2 regions of the Salinicoccus sp. Marseille-QA3875 genome follow, and region 2 is predicted to be linked to the other one. Evidence: predicted binding sites of a transcription regulator. Region 2 holds the regulator's gene; the other holds the start of a gene.

Region 1 (10,360 bases), 630 kb from region 2:
CCGTCGAAGGTGGGATTGATGATTGGGGTGAAGTCGTAACAAGGTAGCCGTATCGGAAGGTGCGGCTGGATCACCTCCTTTCTAAGGATAATTACAGGAACGGGATTGACGTTTGATATATTGTATTCAGTTTTGAATGTTTTCTCATTGGAGAGGCATTCATATTAAAGATGTACATTGAAAACCGGATAGAGAAGCAAACAAAACAAATGATTTTAACCGAAATCAAAACAAGCGTAGAAAACCGAGAACAAAGAGTTCAAGATACACGCGATGTACTGTAACCAGTACACTCACAAATTCATTACGATTAAGTGATGAAGAGCGCACGGTGGATGCCTTGGCACTAAGAGCCGATGAAGGACGGAACCAACACCGAAATGCTTCGAGGAGCTGTAAGTAAGCTGTGAATCGAAGATGTCCGAATGGGGGAACCCAGCGTCTTATGGACGTTACCAATGCGTGAATACATAGCGCATTTGGAGGTAGACCCGGGGAACTGAAACATCTTAGTACCCGGAGGAAGAGAAAGTAAACACGATTCCCTGAGTAGCGGCGAGCGAAACGGGAAGAGCCCAAACCAGCTTCGGCTGGGGTTGTAGGACACCAATGTGGAAAGATAATGTTAGTCGAACCATCTGGAAAGATGAACCGGAGGGGGTAACAGTCCCGTAGACGAAAACGTTGTCGGCCCTAGGTGGATCCTGAGTACGGCGGAACACGAGAAATTCCGTCGGAATCCGGGAGGACCATCTCCCAAGGCTAAATACTTCTTAGTGACCGATAGTGAACCAGTACCGTGAGGGAAAGGTGAAAAGCACCCCGGAAGGGGAGTGAAATAGAACCTGAAACCGTGTGCTTACAAGTAGTCAGAGCCCGTTAATGGGTGATGGCGTGCCTTTTGTAGAATGAACCGGCGACTTACGATGATATGCAAGGTTAAGCAGTGAATGTGGAGCCGCAGCGAAAGCGAGTCTGAACAGGGCGCCATAGTATATCGTCGTAGACCCGAAACCAGGTGATCTACCCATGTCCAGGCTGAAGTCCAGGTAACACTGGATGGAGGGCCGAACCGACTTACGTTGAAAAGTGACCGGATGAGGTGTGGGTAGCGGTGAAATTCCAATCGAACCTGGAGATAGCTGGTTCTCTCCGAAATATATTTAGGTATAGCCTCATGAGAGCATCGTGGAGGTAGAGCACTGTTTGGACGAGGGGCCCATCCCGGGTTACCGAATTCAGACAAACTCCGAATGCCATAGATGCGCTTCATGGGAGTCAGACAGTGGGTGATAAGGTCCATTGTCGAGAGGGCAACAGCCCAGACCACCAGTTAAGGTCCCCAAATATATGTTAAGTGGAAAAGGATGTGGCGTTGCACAGACAACTAGGATGTTGGCTTAGAAGCAGCCATCATTTAAAGAGTGCGTAATAGCTCACTAGTCAAGTGACGCTGCGCCGAAAATGTACCGGGGCTAAACATATTACCGAAACTGTGGATCAATTTATTGATGGTAGGAGAGCGTTCTAAGTGCAGCGAAGCATGATCGTGAGGACATGTGGAGCGCTTAGAAGTGAGAATGCCGGTGTGAGTAGCGAAAGACGGGTGGGAATCCCGTCCACCGAATGACTAAGGTTTCCAGAGGAAGGCTCGTCCGCTCTGGGTTAGTCGGGACCTAAGCCGAGGCGAAGACGCGTAGGCGATGGATGACAGGTAGACATTCCTGTACCGGTGTATATTGTTCGAGTGATGTGGTGACGCAGGAGGATGGTCAGGCATGCCGATGGAAGTGCATGTCCAAGCAACGAGTGGTCAGGGTAGGCAAATCCGCCCTGTGTAACCGTGAGTTGTGACGGGGAGCCGAAATTTAGTAGGCGAAGCTGTTGATTCACACTGCCAAGAAAAGCTGCTAGCAAGATATATACCGCCCGTACCGTAAACCGACACAGGTAGTTGGGAAGAGAATTCTAAGGTGAGCGAGCGAACTCTCGTTAAGGAACTCGGCAAAATGACCCCGTAACTTCGGGAGAAGGGGTGCTCATAGAGATATGAGCCGCAGTGAATAGGCCCAAGCGACTGTTTATCAAAAACACAGGTCTCTGCCAAACCGAAAGGTGACGTATAGGGGCTGACGCCTGCCCGGTGCTGGAAGGTTAAGAGGCGCGCTTAGTTCTTCGGAACGAAGGTGCAAATTGAAGCCCCAGTAAACGGCGGCCGTAACTATAACGGTCCTAAGGTAGCGAAATTCCTTGTCAGGTAAGTTCTGACCCGCACGAAAGGCGCAACGATTTGGGCACTGTCTCAACGAGAGGCTCGGTGAAATCATATTACCTGTGAAGATGCAGGTTACCCGCGACAGGACGGAAAGACCCCGTGGAGCTTTACTGTATCCTGATATTGAATCTTGACATCCCCCGTACAGAATAGGTGGGAGCCTGTGAAGTGTGTACGCCAGTATACATGGAGGCGCCGGTGGGATACCACCCTGGTGATGTTGATATTCTAACCCACGCCCGTGATCCGGGCGGGAGACAGTGTCAGGTGGACAGTTTGACTGGGGCGGTCGCCTCCTAAAGAGTAACGGAGGCGCTCAAAGGTTCCCTCAGAATGGTTGGAAATCATTCACAGAGTGTAAAGGCATAAGGGAGCTTGACTGCGAGACCAACAAGTCGAGCAGGGTCGAAAGACGGACTTAGTGATCCGGTGGTTCCGCATGGAAGGGCCATCGCTCAACGGATAAAAGCTACCCCGGGGATAACAGGCTTATCTCCCCCAAGAGTTCACATCGACGGGGAGGTTTGGCACCTCGATGTCGGCTCGTCGCATCCTGGGGCTGTAGTCGGTCCCAAGGGTTGGGCTGTTCGCCCATTAAAGCGGCACGCGAGCTGGGTTCAGAACGTCGTGAGACAGTTCGGTCCCTATCCGTCGTGGGCGTAGGAAATTTGAGAGGCGCTGTCCTTAGTACGAGAGGACCGGGATGGACATACCCCTGGTGTACCAGTTGTCGTGCCAACGGCATTGCTGGGTAGCTATGTATGGACGGGATAAGTGCTGAAAGCATCTAAGCATGAAGCCCCCCTCAAGATGAGATTTCCCCAATAGATCCCTCAGAGATGATGAGGTAGATAGGTTCGGCGTGTACGTATGGCAACATACTCAGCGGACGAATACTAATCGATCGACGACTTATTCAAAGATTTGTACCGTGTAAAGGCTTTTTACACTTGCTTGGTTTGTTTGCTTCTATCCGGTTTTGAATGTGACATCGTCACATTCGTTCGATTCAGTCGAACATCCTTAATCTGTGATTACATTTCATGTATTCGACAGTCAACATTGTCTGGTAGTGATGGCGGAGAGGCCACACCTGTTCCCATGCCGAACACAGCCGTTAAGCTCTCCAGCGCCGATGGTAGTTGGACATTCGTCCCGTCAGAGTAGGACGCTGCCAGGCAATGCTTTACATATTTAGAACTTTATAGTACCATCATATTTTGGAGAATTAGCTCAGCTGGGAGAGCATCTGCCTTACAAGCAGAGGGTCGGCGGTTCGAACCCGTCATTCTCCACCATTTATTGCCGGCCTAGCTCAATTGGTAGAGCAACTGACTTGTAATCAGTAGGTTGGGGGTTCAAGTCCTCTGGCCGGCACCATTCATTCATTAGTAGAATGAGCCATTAGCTCAGGTGGTAGAGCATTTGACTTTTAATCAAAGGGTCAGAGGTTCGAGTCCTCTATGGCTCATGTTTCATGCGGGTGTGGCGGAACTGGCAGACGCACTAGACTTAGGATCTAGCGCTTTACGGCGTGGGGGTTCGACTCCCTTCACCCGCACCATTTTTATCATCAATAGTAAGCGGAAGTAGTTCAGTGGTAGAACACCACCTTGCCAAGGTGGGGGTCGCGGGTTCGAATCCCGTCTTCCGCTCCATCTATTATTAAATACCCTGTTTGCCGGGGTGGCGGAATTGGCAGACGCACAGGACTTAAAATCCTGCGGTAAGTAATTACCGTACCGGTTCGATTCCGGTTCTCGGCACCATATATTTTGCGCCCGTAGCTCAATTGGATAGAGCGTCTGACTACGGATCAGAAGGCTAGGGGTTCGACTCCTCTCGGGCGCGTATAGCGGGAAGTAGCTCAGCTTGGTAGAGCACTTGGTTTGGGACCAAGGGGTCGCAGGTTCGAATCCTGTCTTCCCGACTTGATTCACTTTTACTTTTTTATTATAATGGGGGCTTAGCTCAGCTGGGAGAGCGCCTGCCTTGCACGCAGGAGGTCAGCGGTTCGATCCCGCTAGTCTCCACCATTATAGATTGAGTTTAACACGGCGGTGTAGCTCAGCTGGCTAGAGCGCACGGTTCATACCCGTGAGGTCGGGGGTTCGATCCCCTCCACCGCCATACGGACCTTTAGCTCAGTTGGTCAGAGCAAACGGCTCATAACCGTTGGGTCGCAGGTTCGAGTCCTGCAAGGTCCACCATCGTTTTAACTTATTTTCATATGGAGGAATACCCAAGTTCGGCTGAAGGGATCGGTCTTGAAAACCGACAGGGGCTTAACCGCCCGCGGGGGTTCGAATCCCTCTTCCTCCGCCATTATTTTAATATTATTATCGCGGGATGGAGCAGTTCGGTAGCTCGTCGGGCTCATAACCCGGAGGTCGTTGGTTCAAATCCAACTCCCGCAATTATTTGTTTTTACTCAGGTCCTGTGGTGTAGCGGTTAACATGCCTGCCTGTCACGCAGGAGATCGCGGGTTCAATTCCCGTCAGGACCGCCATTTTTTTATTTATAAAATACAGTTGTGGTCCAGTAGCTCAGTCGGTAGAGCAAAGGATTGAAAATCCTTGTGTCGGCGGTTCGATTCCGTCCTGGACCACCTTTGAAAATAGCCGGCCTAGCTCAATTGGTAGAGCAACTGACTTGTAATCAGTAGGTTGGGGGTTCAAGTCCTCTGGCCGGCACCATTTATGGAGAGGTAGCGAAGTGGCTAAACGCGGCGGACTGTAAATCCGCTCCTTCGGGTTCGGCAGTTCGAATCTGCCCCTCTCCATTCTAGGGGTATAGTTCAATGGTAGAATAGAGGTCTCCAAAACCTTTGGTGTGGGTTCGATTCCTACTACCCCTGCCATGGCGATCGTGGTGAAGTGGTTAACACACCGGATTGTGGTTCCGGCATGCGTGGGTTCGAAACCCATCGGTCGCCCCATTTTGGGCTGTAGCCAAGCGGTAAGGCAACGGGTTTTGGTCTCGTCATGCAAAGGTTCGAATCCTTTCAGCCCAGTTTTTTCGGCGCCATAGCCAAGTGGTAAGGCCGAGGACTGCAAATCCTCTATCACCGGTTCAAATCCGGTTGGCGCCTTTAGCACCCTTTTATAAGATGCGGAAGTAGTTTAGTGTTTAGAACATGCTTCTACCTGAAGCAAGACATAGGTTCAAATCCTATCTTCCGCTCCATTTTATTTTATATTGTTTCATTAATTAAAATTAATTGTTATATAGAAAACCAGCTGCTGATGCACCTGGTTTTTTTAGTATGTAAAATAATAAAGCATAAAAAATCCCCTGAAGTATGTACTCCAGGGGTAAGTAGTACCACCAGTCGGGATCGAACCGACACGACCTTTACGGCCATTGGATTTTGAATCCAACGCGTCTGCCAATTCCGCCATGGTGGCATGTGGAATATTTAAAGACAATAATAGAATTATAACGCATAATAGTAGTGATGGTCAAGATATAAAGTGAACTTTTTTGATTAATAATTTTATATATCCAGTTTCTTTTAGAATGAAAACTTTTTTAAAAAAATACTGTCTATCCGATCATTTTATGATATATTATAAACAAATGTTTATTTATCAAACAAATGTTTTATGGAGGTGCGGTCGTGAATGAAAAGGAACAGATGGTTTTGGATAATATAAAAGAAAATCCTTTTATATCCCAGCAGGAACTTTCTGATAAGGTCGGTTTATCGCGCTCTACAGTAGCTAATATCATTTCCGGGCTGATTAGAAAAGAATATGTGCATGGCAAGGCTTATGTTTTAAATGATGAGTATCCTATAGTGTGTATCGGTGCTGCGAACGTCGACCGTAAGTACTATGTAACAGATCAGTTGATTCACGGCACTTCAAATCCCATCCAGTCAACTAAATCTATTGGCGGGGTGGCGAGAAACATAGGCGAGAACCTGGGCAGGCTGTCGCAGGATGTAACGCTTATTACAGCTTGCGGTGTTGACAGTGAGTGGGATACGATCAGAACTTTGACATCGCCATTCGTCAATCTGGATTATGTACATCAGATTGGTAATAAGAGTACGGGTTCATATACAGCATTGATCAGTGATACAGGTGATATGGAGTACGGTTTTGCGGATATGGATGTGTATGATGAACTGACGCCTGAGGTTCTGATTAAAAACACCTATATACTGAAGGGCGCGAAATGTATCATCGCTGATTTGAATATACCGAGAGCATCTCTCGAGTTTTTATGCGCTTATGCTGAAAAACACGATATTAAAGTGGTGCTGATTCCGGTATCTGGCCCTAAAATGAAAAATCTTCCTCACAATCTGCATGCTGTGAACTGGATGATCGTCAACCGTGATGAAACTGAAACACACTTCAACATGAAGATAGAAACAGAAAAAGATCTGATGGAATCTGTGCGCAAATGGAATGGTGAAGGAGTGGAACATGTCATTGTGACAAATGGCTCCAGTTCGCTTGCATACAGCACTGGCAGCGAAGCATCTGTCCATGTGATAGAGAAGTCGGATAAAGTGACAGATGTCACAGGTGCAGGTGATTCATTCTCTGCAGCGGTTGTATACGGCTGGCTGAAGGGTATGGATATAGAAGATATAATCAAACTGGGCATGATCAACAGCAGAAAAACAATTGAAACAAGCTATACAGTCAGACAGGATTTGGATGAGCATCAATTATTAAAAAATCTGGAGGAAATCAAATGAAACAATTTTTAAGCATTACAGACGAAGTACAGAAAGCTTTAGATGAAAATAAACCCGTAGTTGCATTGGAATCTACAATTATTTCACATGGCATGCCATATCCTCAAAATGTCGAGATGGCAAAAGAAGTCGAGCAGATTGTAAGAGAGAATGGTGCAGTGCCCGCAACAATAGCAATCATAGACGGTAAGATCAAGATCGGGCTGAATGATGAAGAGCTTGAAATCATGGGTAACACCGAAGGCATTGCGAAAGTGTCCAGAAGAGATATAGCGCAGGTAGTGGCAACTAAGCAGCTGGGTGCCACAACAGTGGCATCGACGATGATCTGTGCAGAGATGGCAGGCATCCGTTTCTTCGTTACAGGCGGTATCGGAGGCGTTCACCGCGGTGTGGAAAATACAATGGATATTTCTGCAGATTTGGAAGAACTTGCACAGACAGATGTTGTAGTGATATGCGCAGGTGCCAAATCTATTTTAGACCTCGATAAGACCATGGAATACCTTGAAACGAAAGGTGTCCCTGTAATCGGTTATCAGACCGATGAACTGCCTGCATTCTTTACTCGTGAGAGTGGTATTGGACTCAATGCATCAAGTGACACGACTGAAGAGATTGCATCCATTGCAAAAACCAAATATGAATTGAACCTGCACGGCGGCATCGTAGTGGCAAACCCTATTCCTGAAGAAGATGAAATGGACAGAGAGTATATAGACGGCATCATTGGTGACGCTGTTAAAGAAGCCCGGGAAAAAGGCATTCATGGAAAAGATTCAACACCATTCCTGTTGAGTAAAGTGGTGGAAAACACTGGCGGAAAGAGTTTGGAAACAAATATCAAGCTGGTTAAGAATAATGCAAAAATCGGCACACAGATTGCTGTAAATTATCACAAATAAATTTATTTATAATATATCAATTCTGTGACAAGATGTTATAATCATATTTACATCATATCTGTGATTAGAGGAGACTTGTTATGGGTAAAAACGTTACAATTGTAATTGAATACGGAATTCAAGGTGAAGGCATGATCAAACATGCCCTGGAGTTGGTTCAAAATGATGATAACCTTAATATTCTTGTCGTCGATATCAGTTCCAATGAGTTGAAGTATAACAAGGAAGTGGACTTCCAGCTGATTAAAAACCGTGCTGAAGACTTGAATTGTAATCTAGATATTATTGAAACTGTACCTAAACACGCATTTGAAAAAGCAGTTCAATATGCCCAGAAAAAGAAAACAGACCATTTGATTATCGGTGAAGACAGAGAACAGTTGATGGATCTTATCCTCCAAGGCTCACTGTCCAGCTATATATTGACTAAACTGCCGCAGACGTTCCTGACTTTCATTCCGTTCAACCTTGCGGTCGATAATGATTTCTTTGATTATGCATCAGGTAAGAGAGTGTTTCTTAAAAAAATCGACGATGCTTATATGATCGTGGATAACATTGATGATGATTATGACTATGAGGCAGTATATTATAAATCAAACTACACTGATTTCGAAACAGGTATCATATATATATATGTCGGTGACAGACTCATCGAACGCAAAATTACAGAAGGAAAAGTAGAAAGTTTCTGATGCTTGTACCCTAAACCTTTTAAAGAGAAAAGGTTTAGGGTATTTTTGTATTATAGAAGCATATTAGGAGTGATGAAAGTGTCGGAGTTTGTAAAATACTTGAACATGAAATTTAAGGACAATCATCTATATTTCATCAGTGACCAGACGGGGAAGAGGGAACTTCATAAGTATCATCTCGGTGACGGTTCAATCCAGCAGGTGACAGACGAAAGACAGAACGTTAAAAAATATTGGTTTGCAGAGGACCAATTGATGATTTCGACAGATTTTAATGGCAATGAAAGAGAACAATTCAAATTGGCAGATAGAAATATCCCCCTGACTGACGCACCGGATTACTATCATTACTACGGCACCACAATCAATGACAAAATCATATATTTAAGAAATCATCAGGATAAAGGAGATTTTGAACTGTGCTCATCCACATTTGATGGTGAAATCCAGTTGCTTGAGACATTTGACAAGCCAGTTAAAATTTTATCCAGATATGATGATGACAAGCTTTTAATCAGCCAGGACGTGACCAACATCAATCAACGCCTATATCTTTATGATATGGAGAAGAATGAAATTATAGAACTTCCTTTTCCTGAAGGCAGATTTAAAAATTATAATTCAATCGACGAAAAGCGTGCAGTATTCATCAGTGATTATACCAACGGTTACCTGAATCTTTATTCGCTCGATAAAAACACATGGTCATATGAGAGAATTACAGATTTCAAATGGAATATAGAACATTTTATATTATCATCCGATAATAATACTGCATATTTGACTTTGAATGAAAATGGTTTTTCACAAGTTTACGAATACGATATAAAAGAAGGTATATCAACAAAAATGGATCTGCCTTTTAAAGGTGTCATCCAGTCGTTTAAAAAAAGTCAGAACTACTTATATTTCTTATATTCAGGCATGGCGGAACCGCATCATTTCTATCGGTATGATCTGGACGGCGGCTCACTTGAAAAGTTGTTTGGGAACAGGTCCCTGGATACGGAGATTTCTGTCTCTTCAAATACTTATGTGTCATTTGATGATTTGGATATCCCTTTTTATTTATATGAACAGCAGCGCAGTGATGTTAAAACGGTCATTCATATACACGGCGGCCCGGAATCCCAGGCACGTCCGGAATTCAATGAACTGTATTATAAATTATCTAAAGAAGGTTATCAGATTGCGGTACCGAATATAAGAGGCAGTACCGGCTACCATAAATTCTATATCGGACTGGACGATAAGGAGAAGCGGCTGGATGCGGTCCGTGACGTCGTTCATTTGAGAAAGCATCTAATCGATGTTCATTTGGCTGACAGAAGAAGAATATTTATAATGGGAAGAAGCTACGGCGGTTTTATCACACTACTGTCAATCTCTCATTATCCTGAATTATGGAAGGGTGCAGTGGATATCGTCGGCATCTCCCATTTAATAACACTGCTTAGAAACACATCAAAATGGCGCAGAGAACTGCGTTCACATGAATATGGCTTTATCGGCGAGCATGATAAGTTCATGCGGGAGATTGCGCCGCTCGGGAATACCCGGGCAATTCAGACCCCGTTAAGGATATTCCATTCAAAAAATGATGTCAGGGTGCCTTATACTGAATCTGAGCAGATGTATGAAAAGATGAAAAGGCAGGGCAAAGATGCAGAGCTGGTAGTATACGAAAATGAGGGCCATCAATATTTGCATACCGAAAATATTGATGATATGAACGCAGAGATTATAAAATTCTTTAATGATTTGAGCAGC
Region 2 (10,360 bases):
TCCAAATCCATTGATTTTAATTCTCTGGCAATGATGCTCCCGACCGCTCCGATGCCGATACAGGCAATTTTCATAATATTCCTCCGAATGATTTTATATTAATATGGTAAAATAATTATAACTTATCTGACATACAGGGGGAAGATTAATGAAATCTACAATGGATTTTATCGAAATGAAACAAAATAAAGAAAAAATTACGATGCTGACGGCGTACGATTACCCGAGTGCGCGCCAGGCGGAGGCGGCTGGTGTGGACGTGATACTCGTCGGTGACTCACTCGGCATGACTGTGCTGGGCTACAATTCGACTATAGAGGTGACTCTTCAAGATATGATCCATCATACGAAAGCTGTGAGAAGAGGAGCGCCCGATACATACATTGTTGTGGATATGCCGTTTGGCACTTACCATGTGAGCAGTGAAGAAGCGGTGGGAAATGCAATCAGACTCTATCAGGAAAGTGGTGCAGATGCTGTTAAGATAGAAGGCGCACACCTTAAGAATTTTGTACATATATTAGTCGAAGCCGGTGTTCCTGTTGTCGGGCACCTGGGGCTGACACCGCAGTCTGTGGGTATCACAGGTTTTAAAATGCAGGCATCTTCAAGGGAGGAGGCGGAAGAATTATTGGCTGCACTCGAGACATTTGAAACGCTTGGTGTGGTCATGACCGTTCTCGAAGCGATCCCGAGTGACCTCGCGGTAAAGGCTTCAGGGAGGGTGGATATTCCGCTTATCGGCATCGGTGCTGGTGTCGGCACTGACGGACAGGTACTTGTCTATCATGATATTTTAAAATATGGCTCGGACAAGCCGCCTAAATTCGTAAAGCAGTATGGAGATATGGATGAAATTGGGGTAAAGGGTATTAAGCAATATGTGCAGGAAGTGAAAGAGGGTAAATTCCCGGACGAAAAGACTACTTATAAAAAGAAGGTTTATGAGGATGAAGACAACAAGTAAAATAAATGAAATAAGAGAATTTTTAAGTGCTGAAAATATAGGTGAAATAGCCCTGGTTCCGACTATGGGCTATTTGCACAGCGGCCATTTGAAGCTGGTCGAGGCAGCCAAAAAGCATGGTGATACTGTAGTGGTCAGCATATTTGTCAATCCTCTGCAGTTCGGTCCTGATGAAGATTTTGACAACTACCCCAGGAACCTGGATCAGGATCTTAAACTGCTGAAGGAAAATGGGGTTGACTATGTGTTCCATCCTGAAGTGCATGAGATGTATCCTGAAGAAATGGAACTCGAAATCTCGTTGAAAAGTATGGCAGACGTACTTGATGGTGTTAAGCGCCCGGGACACTTCGAAGGCGTCGTGACCGTGGTCAATAAACTGTTTAATATCATCAAGCCGCATTATGTCACCTTTGGCGAGAAGGACAGGCAGCAGCTGATGATTGTCCAGAAGATGATAGAAGATTTCAATCATGATATAGAGATTCTGGCAGTGGAAACAGAACGTGAAGAAACAGGACTTGCCAAAAGCAGCAGAAACACGAACTTGAATGAGCAGGAATTGCTCGAAGCTCCTCATGTTTACAAAAGTTTGCAGCTCGGCAATAAACTGATTCAGAGCGGCGAAAGGGATGTTGAAGAAATATTGAAACAGATCACCGCTCACATTAATGAAAATACTTCGGGTACGGTGGATGACGTTCAAATTTTAAGCCATCCCGATCTGGGAATAATGACGTATGTTGTCTCGAATGTTATAATATTCATTGCTGTACAATTTGAAAGAGCGAGATTAATCGATAATCTGATGGTGAAAATAAATGAATAGAATTATTAAGAGAATGATATTGTTGATGAAAATTACACGGAATAAGAGCGACAGGATATTTTTGATGAATTGATTTTTAATCAATACTGAAGACTGAAGCAGGTGAAGCCATGTTTAAAAAAACAATCGCATTTTTAATGTTACTGCTGGTTTTATTTTTCTTGTACCCAGCCGTTGAGTCATATAATTTTAAAAATGGATTAAATAAGAGTTATGCCAACGAATGGTTGAATCTGTATGTGCTGCCAAACTATGATACTTCTAAAATAGAGCAGGTCAACAGTACACAGTCATATTCGATTGAATACAATATTGGGGAAAGATTTGAAGCTGAAGCTGAAGATGTCAATGCTGTCATCGACAGTGAATTTTCCGGAGAATTTCATATCATGGATAAAAATGATATCTTTCATATTCTTCTAGTGAACGACAGAGAAATTACAGGACTTTATACTAATGATGATGAAGTGACCATCGACTCTATCAATATAGAAGATATGGACCGTGAAACTATAAGAGAAATTTACGATCATCCTGTAAAAACGGTTGATAAGGGCGGAAAACATCTGGTAGTGGAAAATGAAGAATATGATGTTTTTGAAATCAATGATAAGTATGTCTATTTCTTTTATGATGTGTATGAGGAAGATGCAGTCAACGGGCTTCTGACAGTGGATAAATCAGAGATGAAGCACAGCGACACAATGTATAATCATCCGCCTGAAAAAGATAACGAACGATTAAACTATCATCTGATCAATGCGACAAGGGAAAAATATGGTGTGGCCCCATTGGAACATGAGGACTTGGTCAGTGAAGCAGCCGGAGGGCACAGCAGAGATATGTCGGAAAATGACTTTTTTTCCCACGAGTCACCTGACGGAAGTACTTTAAAAAGCAGAATTGAATCTTTGGAAGTATCTTATAGACTCGCAGGAGAAAATATTGCCATGGGCCATACTTCGCCAATATTTTCACATCACAGTCTGATGAACTCTAAAGAACACAGAGTGAATACGCTGAATGATAAATATACACATTTGGGTATCGGTGTTGAATATAATGATGAAGAGGTCCCTTATTATACAGAGAATTACATTAAAAAATAGATTCGTCCGGATTCTCCGGACGAATCTATTTTTATTATAATGATTTTTAAATTTTAAAATTCTCTGAACAGACCGACCACTTTTCCAAGGACAGTCACACTGTCGAGGTAGATCGGTTCGAGTGCAGTATTTTCAGGCTGCAGACGATAATATCCTTTTTCCTTATAAAACCGCTTAACAGTCGCTTCGTCCTCTTCGGTCATTGCTACGATGATATCACCATTATGGGCGATGTTCTGTTTCCGGACGATGACCCGGTCCCCATCAAAGATGCCGGCATCGATCATACTGTCCCCGGCTACATTGAGCAGGAATATTTCACTGTTATGGTTTGCTGTAAAATGTTCAGGTAAAGGGAAGTATTCATCAACATTTTCAACTGCCGTAATAGGGAGACCTGCTGTGACCTTACCTAGGACAGGCACCTGAATTACTGGAGTATGTGCCTGATTTTCCGCCTGGACGATTTCAATCGCCCTCGGTTTAGTCGGATCTCTTCTGATATAGCCTTTCTCTTCCAACTTTGCGAGGTGTCCATGTACGGTGGAACTGGACTGCAAACCTACTGCATTTCCAATTTCCCTGACACTCGGTGGATAACCTTTTTCTTGAACTGTTCTTTTTATATATTGATAGATCTGTTTCTGTCTGTCACTGATTTCTTTCATAGTAAGACCTCCAGCCCTTTATTATTTATAATGATAGCATAAGTTCGGACATCTTACAAACGTTTGTTCGCTAAACACTTGACTGAGAACAAGTGTTCTGTTAATATTTGATTACAAACAAATGTTCGAGGAGGATGACTGATGTTTAAAGAAATCAAAGGTTTTTCTTTATTATTCATAGCAGTAGTGATGATCGGCACAATATATATCTATTCTAACAATTATGGAAAGAACGCACATTCTGATAATATATATACACAAGAAGTACACAATGAAACAATGGCAATCGAACACGATACGAACGCATTAGATGAAATTATTGAAGAAAAGATGTTGACCACCGAGGAAATTGATAGTGATATGAAGTCCGTCACTATGGGAAAATAATTATTTAAGTATGAGAATGTACTCATACTTTTTTTTGTGTTAAATTATATAGGAAAGGATTGATTTTCATGCTTGAAAAGAAAAAACTCGATCGCATCAATGAACTTGCGAAGAAAAAGAAAAATGGTACTCTGACTAAGCCGGAAGCAACTGAACAACAGGAATTAAGACAAGAGTATTTGAAAACTTTCCGCAAATCATTCAAAGCCCAGGTTGAACAGACTAAAGTCATCGACCCCGAAGGCAGTGACGTGACTCCGGAAAAGTTAAAATCAATTCAACGAGAGAAAAATATTAGAAAATAGAGGAGATATTAAGATGGCTTTTGATAATACTGATCAATTAGCAATTAACACTATCCGTACACTTTCAATTGATGCAATTGAAAAAGCAAATTCAGGTCACCCTGGACTGCCGATGGGTGCTGCACCTATGGCATACACATTGTGGAGCAAACATCTGAACTTCAATCCGAATTCAATGGATTGGTTCAACCGTGACCGCTTTGTGCTCAGTGCGGGGCATGGATCAATGCTGATCTACAGTTTACTTCATTTATCAGGTGGACTTGAACTTGAAGAAATTAAAAACTTTAGACAATATGAGTCCAAAACACCAGGACATCCTGAATTCAAACACACTGAAGGTGTGGAAATTACAACGGGGCCTCTGGGGCAGGGCTTTGCTATGAGTATCGGTATGGCTATGGCTGAGAAGCATCTCGCCGCTAAATATAATACTGAAGATTATAAAGTGGTTGATCATTACACTTATGCACTTGTGAGTGACGGTGATTTAATGGAAGGGATTTCTCACGAAACAGCTTCGTTCGCAGGTCATTTGAAATTGGACAATCTGGTTGTCCTTTATGATTCCAATGATATTTCACTTGATGGCGACTTGGATAAAAGCTTCTCCGAAGATATTAAAAAGAGATTTGAAGCATACGGCTGGGATTATCAGCTGGTAAAAGACGGTAACGACCTGGAAGAGATCGACCAGGCGATAAACAATGCCAAAAAAGCGGATAAGCCTGCAATGATCGAAGTGAAAACTGTCATCGGATACGGTGCGCCCAACAAATCCGGTAAGAGTGATGCACATGGTGCGCCGCTCGGCAGTGAAGAACGTCAGGCTGCATTTGAATATTACGGTTTAGATCCTGAGAAAACTTTCCATGTTGAGGAAGATGTTTATAAACGCTTTAATGAATCATTGAATAAGCGCGGCAATGAAACTCAGGAGGCATGGGAAAATCTTCTTGAGGAATACAGTAAAGATGAACCGGAAAAACATGCTGAATTCATCGCAGCAATCAACGAAGAAGTACCTGCTGATTATGACGCAGAGCTGCCAAAATATGATGCAGGCACTAAAAAAGCGACACGCGGCACTTCAGGAGACATGATTCAGGCATTGTCCAAATCAGTCCCATCATTGTTCGGCGGTGCAGCTGACCTTGCCGGAAGTAATAAAACTTCTGTCAGCGGTGAAGAAGATTTCAGCAAAGATAATTATGCCGGTAAAAATATCTGGTTCGGTGTGCGTGAATTCGCAATGGCAGCCGCATTGAACGGCATGTCCGCACATGGCGGCATCAAGCCTTACGGCGGAACATTCTTTGTATTCAGCGACTATTTAAAACCGGCAATCCGTTTAAGCGCACTGATGAAACTTCCTGTGACCTATGTATTGACGCATGACTCCATCGCAGTGGGCGAAGACGGTCCGACACATGAACCAGTCGAACAGCTGGCCGGTTTACGTGCAATTCCGAACTTGAATACAATACGTCCGGCAGACGGCAATGAAACAAGAGCTGCATGGAAAGTTGCCATTGAATCCACAGATACACCGACTGCATTGATTCTGACACGTCAGGATGTTGAAGTGACTGATGTGGATTACAAAGCAGTCGATGAAGGTGTCAAACGCGGCGGTTATATCATCTATGATAAAGGTGATGATGCAATCGTCTTCGCTTCAGGAAGTGAAGTTTCACTTGCAGTGAACGCAGCGAAGAAGTTGGAAGAACAGGGCGTTAACATCAAAGTCGCTTCCATTCCTAATATGCAGGCATTCATGAAGCAGGATCAGGATTATATAGATAGTGTTCTGAACAAAGATATTAAAAACAGAACAGCTGTAGAAATGGCTGCGAGCCTCGGCTGGCACAAATTTACAGGCATTGACGGCAAATTATTGACGATTGATACATTCGGAGCAAGTGCCCCTGGTGACATCGTAGTTGAAAAATATGGTTTCACAGTAGAACAAGTGATGAGAACCGTTTTAGAAAAATAGTTTGTTGAAAATTTAATGATTTTAAGATAAACTATATAATGGTTTATGTACGGAGAAAGAGGTGAAGTCGCTTGGCTACATGGATTTGGATACTCATCGTTATCGTTGCACTTGTTGGTGGTTTAGCTTTAGGATTCTTTCTTGCGAGAAAGTATATGATGGATTACTTGGAGAAAAACCCGCCGATAAATGAAGATATGCTACGCATGATGATGATGCAGATGGGTCAGAAACCATCGCAGAAAAAAGTGAATCAGATGATGAGTATGATGAATAAAAACGCAGGCTCTCAGAAAGAGCGCGCTAAAAAATAACGATAGTATTTGTGAACCGCTGGTCTACGAAAGAGGATCGGCGGTTTTTTGTGTTTTTGGATTCGAGTTCGATTTGAAGTTGGAATTTGGCATTGTCAAATCGAATTCGATGTGTGATTTCGATTTGAAGGTCAATTTCGGCACCGTCAAATCTGATCGGAAGTGGGTCAGGGACATCGACATCGCTCCGACCGGCGGAGTCAGATTCGATAAAGTGTCATTCTCCGAGTAGAATAAAATACAGGCATGCTGTGAAATTTACAGCATGCTTTTTTATGTTTACGACTTTGTAAGTATTTCATATTTCGAAATATATGGTAAAATTTTAGTGGGAGAGATGTGGATGTAAGGCAAATGGGGGATTAAGAATGAAAGTCTTTAAAAAATTGTGGTGGTTTTTTAAACAGGAGAAAAACAGCTATATATTCGGTATATTCATGCTGATACTTGTTGCATTGATGGAGCTGATACCGCCTCAGATCATCGGAATGGTGATAGACGGCATTACTGAAGATACGCTGACGCCAAGGGGTTTGACGATATTTATCGCTGTATTATTGGTTACAGCAGTTTTTACATACATATTCAGATATTACTGGAGAATTTTGATTTTCGGTGCGAGTCACCGGCTGGGCAAAATATTACGTAAAAGAATGTATGATAAGTTCTCTCATATGAGTCCTTATTTTTATCAGAAGCGGAGGACGGGGGACCTGATGGCTCATGCGACCAATGATATCCGTGCTGTTCAAAATACGGCCGGGCCCGGTATTTTGACCATAGCGGATTCAATCATAACAGGCGGGGCGGTACTGATCACCATGGCCATCACTATCAGCCCGAAGCTGACTTTGATTACAATGATACCGCTGCCTTTCATGGTCGTTTTGACAAGTTACTACGGAAAGCTTTTAAACAGAGGATTCAGAAAAGCACAGGCTGCTTTCAGTGAATTGAATGATAAGACTCAGGAGAGTATTGCGGGCATTAAAGTGACTAAAACATTCGGTTACGAAGAGAGTGACCAGAAAGATTTCAAAGCACTCAGCGATGATGTTGTAGAAAAGAATTTGAAAGTGTCAAAGATTGATGCACTGTTCGATCCGACGATTACGCTTGTTATCGGAACCAGTTATTTTCTTGCAATCATCTTTGGTGCCCAGATGGTTCTATCTGATGAAATCACTTTGGGACAGCTGATTACGTTTACCACTTATCTTGGAATGATGGTATGGCCGCTACTTGCGCTGGGTATGTTTTTCAATCTTGTGCAGCGCGGACGTGCTTCATATGAAAGAATCGAAGAAATCATGCATACACAAAATGATATCGGTCATGATTATCTGATCGAGGACGCTCCCGACGGGGATATCAGATTAAATATAGGTTCGTTCAACTTCCCGGGAGACAATGAAGTAGCGCTTCGCGATGTCGACTTTGACATAAATAAAGGGCAGACGGTGGGTATTGTCGGCAGGACCGGTTCAGGTAAGAGTGCCATCATCAGACTGTTACTGCGTGAATTTGATACGAACAATCCGAATGATATCACATACGGTGATGTAAGTTTAAAGGACTATAACATTAAAAATCTACGTGCGCAGTTCGGATATGTACCGCAGGATCATTTCCTCTTCTCGACAACTATCAGGGAAAACATTGCGTTCAGTAATCCTGATCTGGATGACGAGGTCATTCATGAAGCAAGCAGATTGAGCAATATACACGAAGATATACTCGGCTTTTCTGAAGGCTACGGAACTGTTGTAGGGGAGCGCGGTGTATCATTGTCCGGCGGACAGAAGCAGCGGATTTCCATCGCAAGAGCGCTCATCACGGATCCGGAAGTGTTGATTCTGGATGACTCGCTGTCTGCAGTCGATGCCGAAACAGAAGTTAACATTTTACAAAATATCTCAAAAGTCAGAAAAGGCAAGACGAATATCATCACAGCACACAGAATCAGTGCAGTATCGAAGGCGGACCTGATCATTGTCATGGATCGAGGGACCATCGTTGAACGCGGCACCCATCAGGAGCTGTTGGATGCGGGCGGCTGGTATTATGAAACGCATAAACAGCAGGCACTCCGTCAAAACTTGACGGATGAATTAGATGATTTAGTGAAGGGGGATGAGTCATATGAATGATACAGTCAACTTGACTGCACGCGATCAACTGAAGGTCCTCCTCCGGCTGCTCACATATACCTTCCCTTTCAAAGGCATCATCGCGTTGGCATTTGTGATGCTCGTCCTGTCCACTGTCGCAGGGATGGTCGTTCCGTACCTGGTAATGGTGTTCATTGATGATTATTTGACACCGGCCGTATTTCCCGAGCGGGATATGACTGTGCTTATTGCAATATTTCTTATCGTGCAGATTGTCGGTGCTATCACGACCTACATGAATATATATTTATTTCAGTATTTGGCATTCAAAGTGATTCAGCAGCTTAGAATCGATGCTTTCAATAAGATAGGTAAACTAGGCATGAAGTATTTTGATAAAGTGCCCGGTGGGAGCATCGTGTCTCGTCTTACGAACGACACTGAAGCGATAGTGGAGATGTTCATCGGTGTGTTTGCCACATTTCTAATGGCATTTTTCATGATGGCCTCAAGCTATGTAATGATGTTCGTGCTGGATGTGAGGCTGGCATTCATAGCCCTTATATTCATGCCGCTGATATTTTTGATCATGCTGGTCTACCGTAAGTATTCAGCGATATTCTTTTCTCATGCAAGACAGTTATTATCTGATTTAAACGCAAAGTTATCGGAATCCATTGAAGGTATGAAAATCATTCAGGTGTTTAATCAGGAAAACAGATTGCAGGAAGAATTCAGAGAAATCAATGAAGACCATTATGAATATAATATGAAAACCGTGCGTCTGGATGGGTTATTATTAAGACCGGCAATCAGCATGATCCAAATACTGGCCATCGCAGTCATTTTAGGCTATTTCGGACTGCTCAGTTTTGAAGGGTCCATTACAGCAGGCTTGATTTTTGCATTCATCCAGTACATGGAACGGTTCTTTGAACCGATCAATCAGGTGAGTCAGAATTTGAGTATATTCCAGCAGGCATTAGTCGCAGCGAGCCGTGTGTTCAGACTGATTGATGACGGTACACTGGAGCCTGCCCAAAAGGAAAATCCGGATAATAAAATTATCGACGGCCGGATTGATTTCAACAACGTCACTTTCAGCTATGACGGTAAAGTGGATGTGCTGAAAAACATCAGTTTTACAGCCATGCCCGGGGAAACGATTGCTCTGGTCGGTCACACGGGTTCCGGAAAAAGTTCCATAATCAATCTTTTCATGCGGTTTTATGAATTCGAGCATGGTGAAATTTTGATTGATGGACAGTCCATTAAAGAGATGCCGAAGTCCGAACTGAAAGAAAATATCGGTCTCGTGCTTCAGGATCCATTTATATTTTACGGGACGATCGAGTCCAATATTAAGCTCTATCATCCGACGATGACTTTTGAGCAGGTCAAAGCGGCAGGTGAATTTGTCAGAGCGGACAGCTTCATCGAGAAACTGCCCAATCAGTATCACCATAAAGTTTTGGAGAAGGGCAGCACTTTCTCAAGCGGGGAAAGACAGCTGATCGCGTTTGCCAGAACCATCGCTGTGGAGCCGAAAATTCTGATTCTGGATGAGGCGACGGCAAACATAGACTCGGAAACTGAAGAGGAGATTCAAAAGTCACTCAATGTGATGAGAAAAGGGCGGACGACACTTGCGATTGCCCACAGACTTTCAAC

Evidence for each region. The regulator LexA, encoded in region 2, represses DNA repair genes until DNA is damaged. The targets are predictions, from matches to a motif close to CGAACATATGTTCG.
Region 1: a site for LexA is predicted at 5,868-5,881, ahead of ACY8DT_RS01330 (carbohydrate kinase). Genes of this name have one in related genera too.

What each region holds. Positions count from the first base shown of each region.
Region 1 covers NZ_CM143103.1:245,552-255,911, reverse strand. The annotation lists rRNA gene ACY8DT_RS01460 (16S ribosomal RNA) at 1-81, shown strand, start outside; rRNA gene ACY8DT_RS01455 (23S ribosomal RNA) at 309-3,195, shown strand; rRNA gene rrf (5S ribosomal RNA) at 3,341-3,455, shown strand; tRNA gene ACY8DT_RS01445 (tRNA-Val) at 3,498-3,573, shown strand; tRNA gene ACY8DT_RS01440 (tRNA-Thr) at 3,580-3,655, shown strand; tRNA gene ACY8DT_RS01435 (tRNA-Lys) at 3,674-3,746, shown strand; tRNA gene ACY8DT_RS01430 (tRNA-Leu) at 3,755-3,839, shown strand; tRNA gene ACY8DT_RS01425 (tRNA-Gly) at 3,859-3,933, shown strand; tRNA gene ACY8DT_RS01420 (tRNA-Leu) at 3,956-4,044, shown strand; tRNA gene ACY8DT_RS01415 (tRNA-Arg) at 4,053-4,126, shown strand; tRNA gene ACY8DT_RS01410 (tRNA-Pro) at 4,132-4,205, shown strand; tRNA gene ACY8DT_RS01405 (tRNA-Ala) at 4,236-4,311, shown strand; tRNA gene ACY8DT_RS01400 (tRNA-Met) at 4,332-4,405, shown strand; tRNA gene ACY8DT_RS01395 (tRNA-Ile) at 4,409-4,485, shown strand; tRNA gene ACY8DT_RS01390 (tRNA-Ser) at 4,508-4,600, shown strand; tRNA gene ACY8DT_RS01385 (tRNA-Met) at 4,619-4,692, shown strand; tRNA gene ACY8DT_RS01380 (tRNA-Asp) at 4,710-4,785, shown strand; tRNA gene ACY8DT_RS01375 (tRNA-Phe) at 4,812-4,884, shown strand; tRNA gene ACY8DT_RS01370 (tRNA-Thr) at 4,897-4,972, shown strand; tRNA gene ACY8DT_RS01365 (tRNA-Tyr) at 4,978-5,058, shown strand; tRNA gene ACY8DT_RS01360 (tRNA-Trp) at 5,063-5,136, shown strand; tRNA gene ACY8DT_RS01355 (tRNA-His) at 5,139-5,214, shown strand; tRNA gene ACY8DT_RS01350 (tRNA-Gln) at 5,218-5,289, shown strand; tRNA gene ACY8DT_RS01345 (tRNA-Cys) at 5,297-5,367, shown strand; tRNA gene ACY8DT_RS01340 (tRNA-OTHER) at 5,388-5,462, shown strand; tRNA gene ACY8DT_RS01335 (tRNA-Leu) at 5,599-5,683, opposite strand; gene ACY8DT_RS01330 (carbohydrate kinase) at 5,896-6,990, shown strand; gene ACY8DT_RS01325 (pseudouridine-5'-phosphate glycosidase) at 6,987-7,895, shown strand; gene ACY8DT_RS01320 (hypothetical protein) at 7,976-8,590, shown strand; gene ACY8DT_RS01315 (S9 family peptidase) at 8,669-10,360, shown strand, end outside.
Region 2 covers NZ_CM143103.1:2,378,030-2,388,389, forward strand. The annotation lists gene ACY8DT_RS12040 (ketopantoate reductase C-terminal domain-containing protein) at 1-74, opposite strand, end outside; gene panB (3-methyl-2-oxobutanoate hydroxymethyltransferase) at 149-967, shown strand; gene panC (pantoate--beta-alanine ligase) at 951-1,796, shown strand; gene ACY8DT_RS12055 (CAP domain-containing protein) at 1,907-2,905, shown strand; gene lexA (transcriptional repressor LexA) at 2,959-3,573, opposite strand; gene ACY8DT_RS12065 (hypothetical protein) at 3,715-3,960, shown strand; gene ACY8DT_RS12070 (DUF896 domain-containing protein) at 4,029-4,265, shown strand; gene tkt (transketolase) at 4,279-6,264, shown strand; gene ACY8DT_RS12080 (YneF family protein) at 6,336-6,578, shown strand; gene ACY8DT_RS12085 (hypothetical protein) at 6,652-6,810, shown strand; gene ACY8DT_RS12090 (ABC transporter ATP-binding protein) at 6,947-8,728, shown strand; gene ACY8DT_RS12095 (ABC transporter ATP-binding protein) at 8,721-10,360, shown strand, end outside.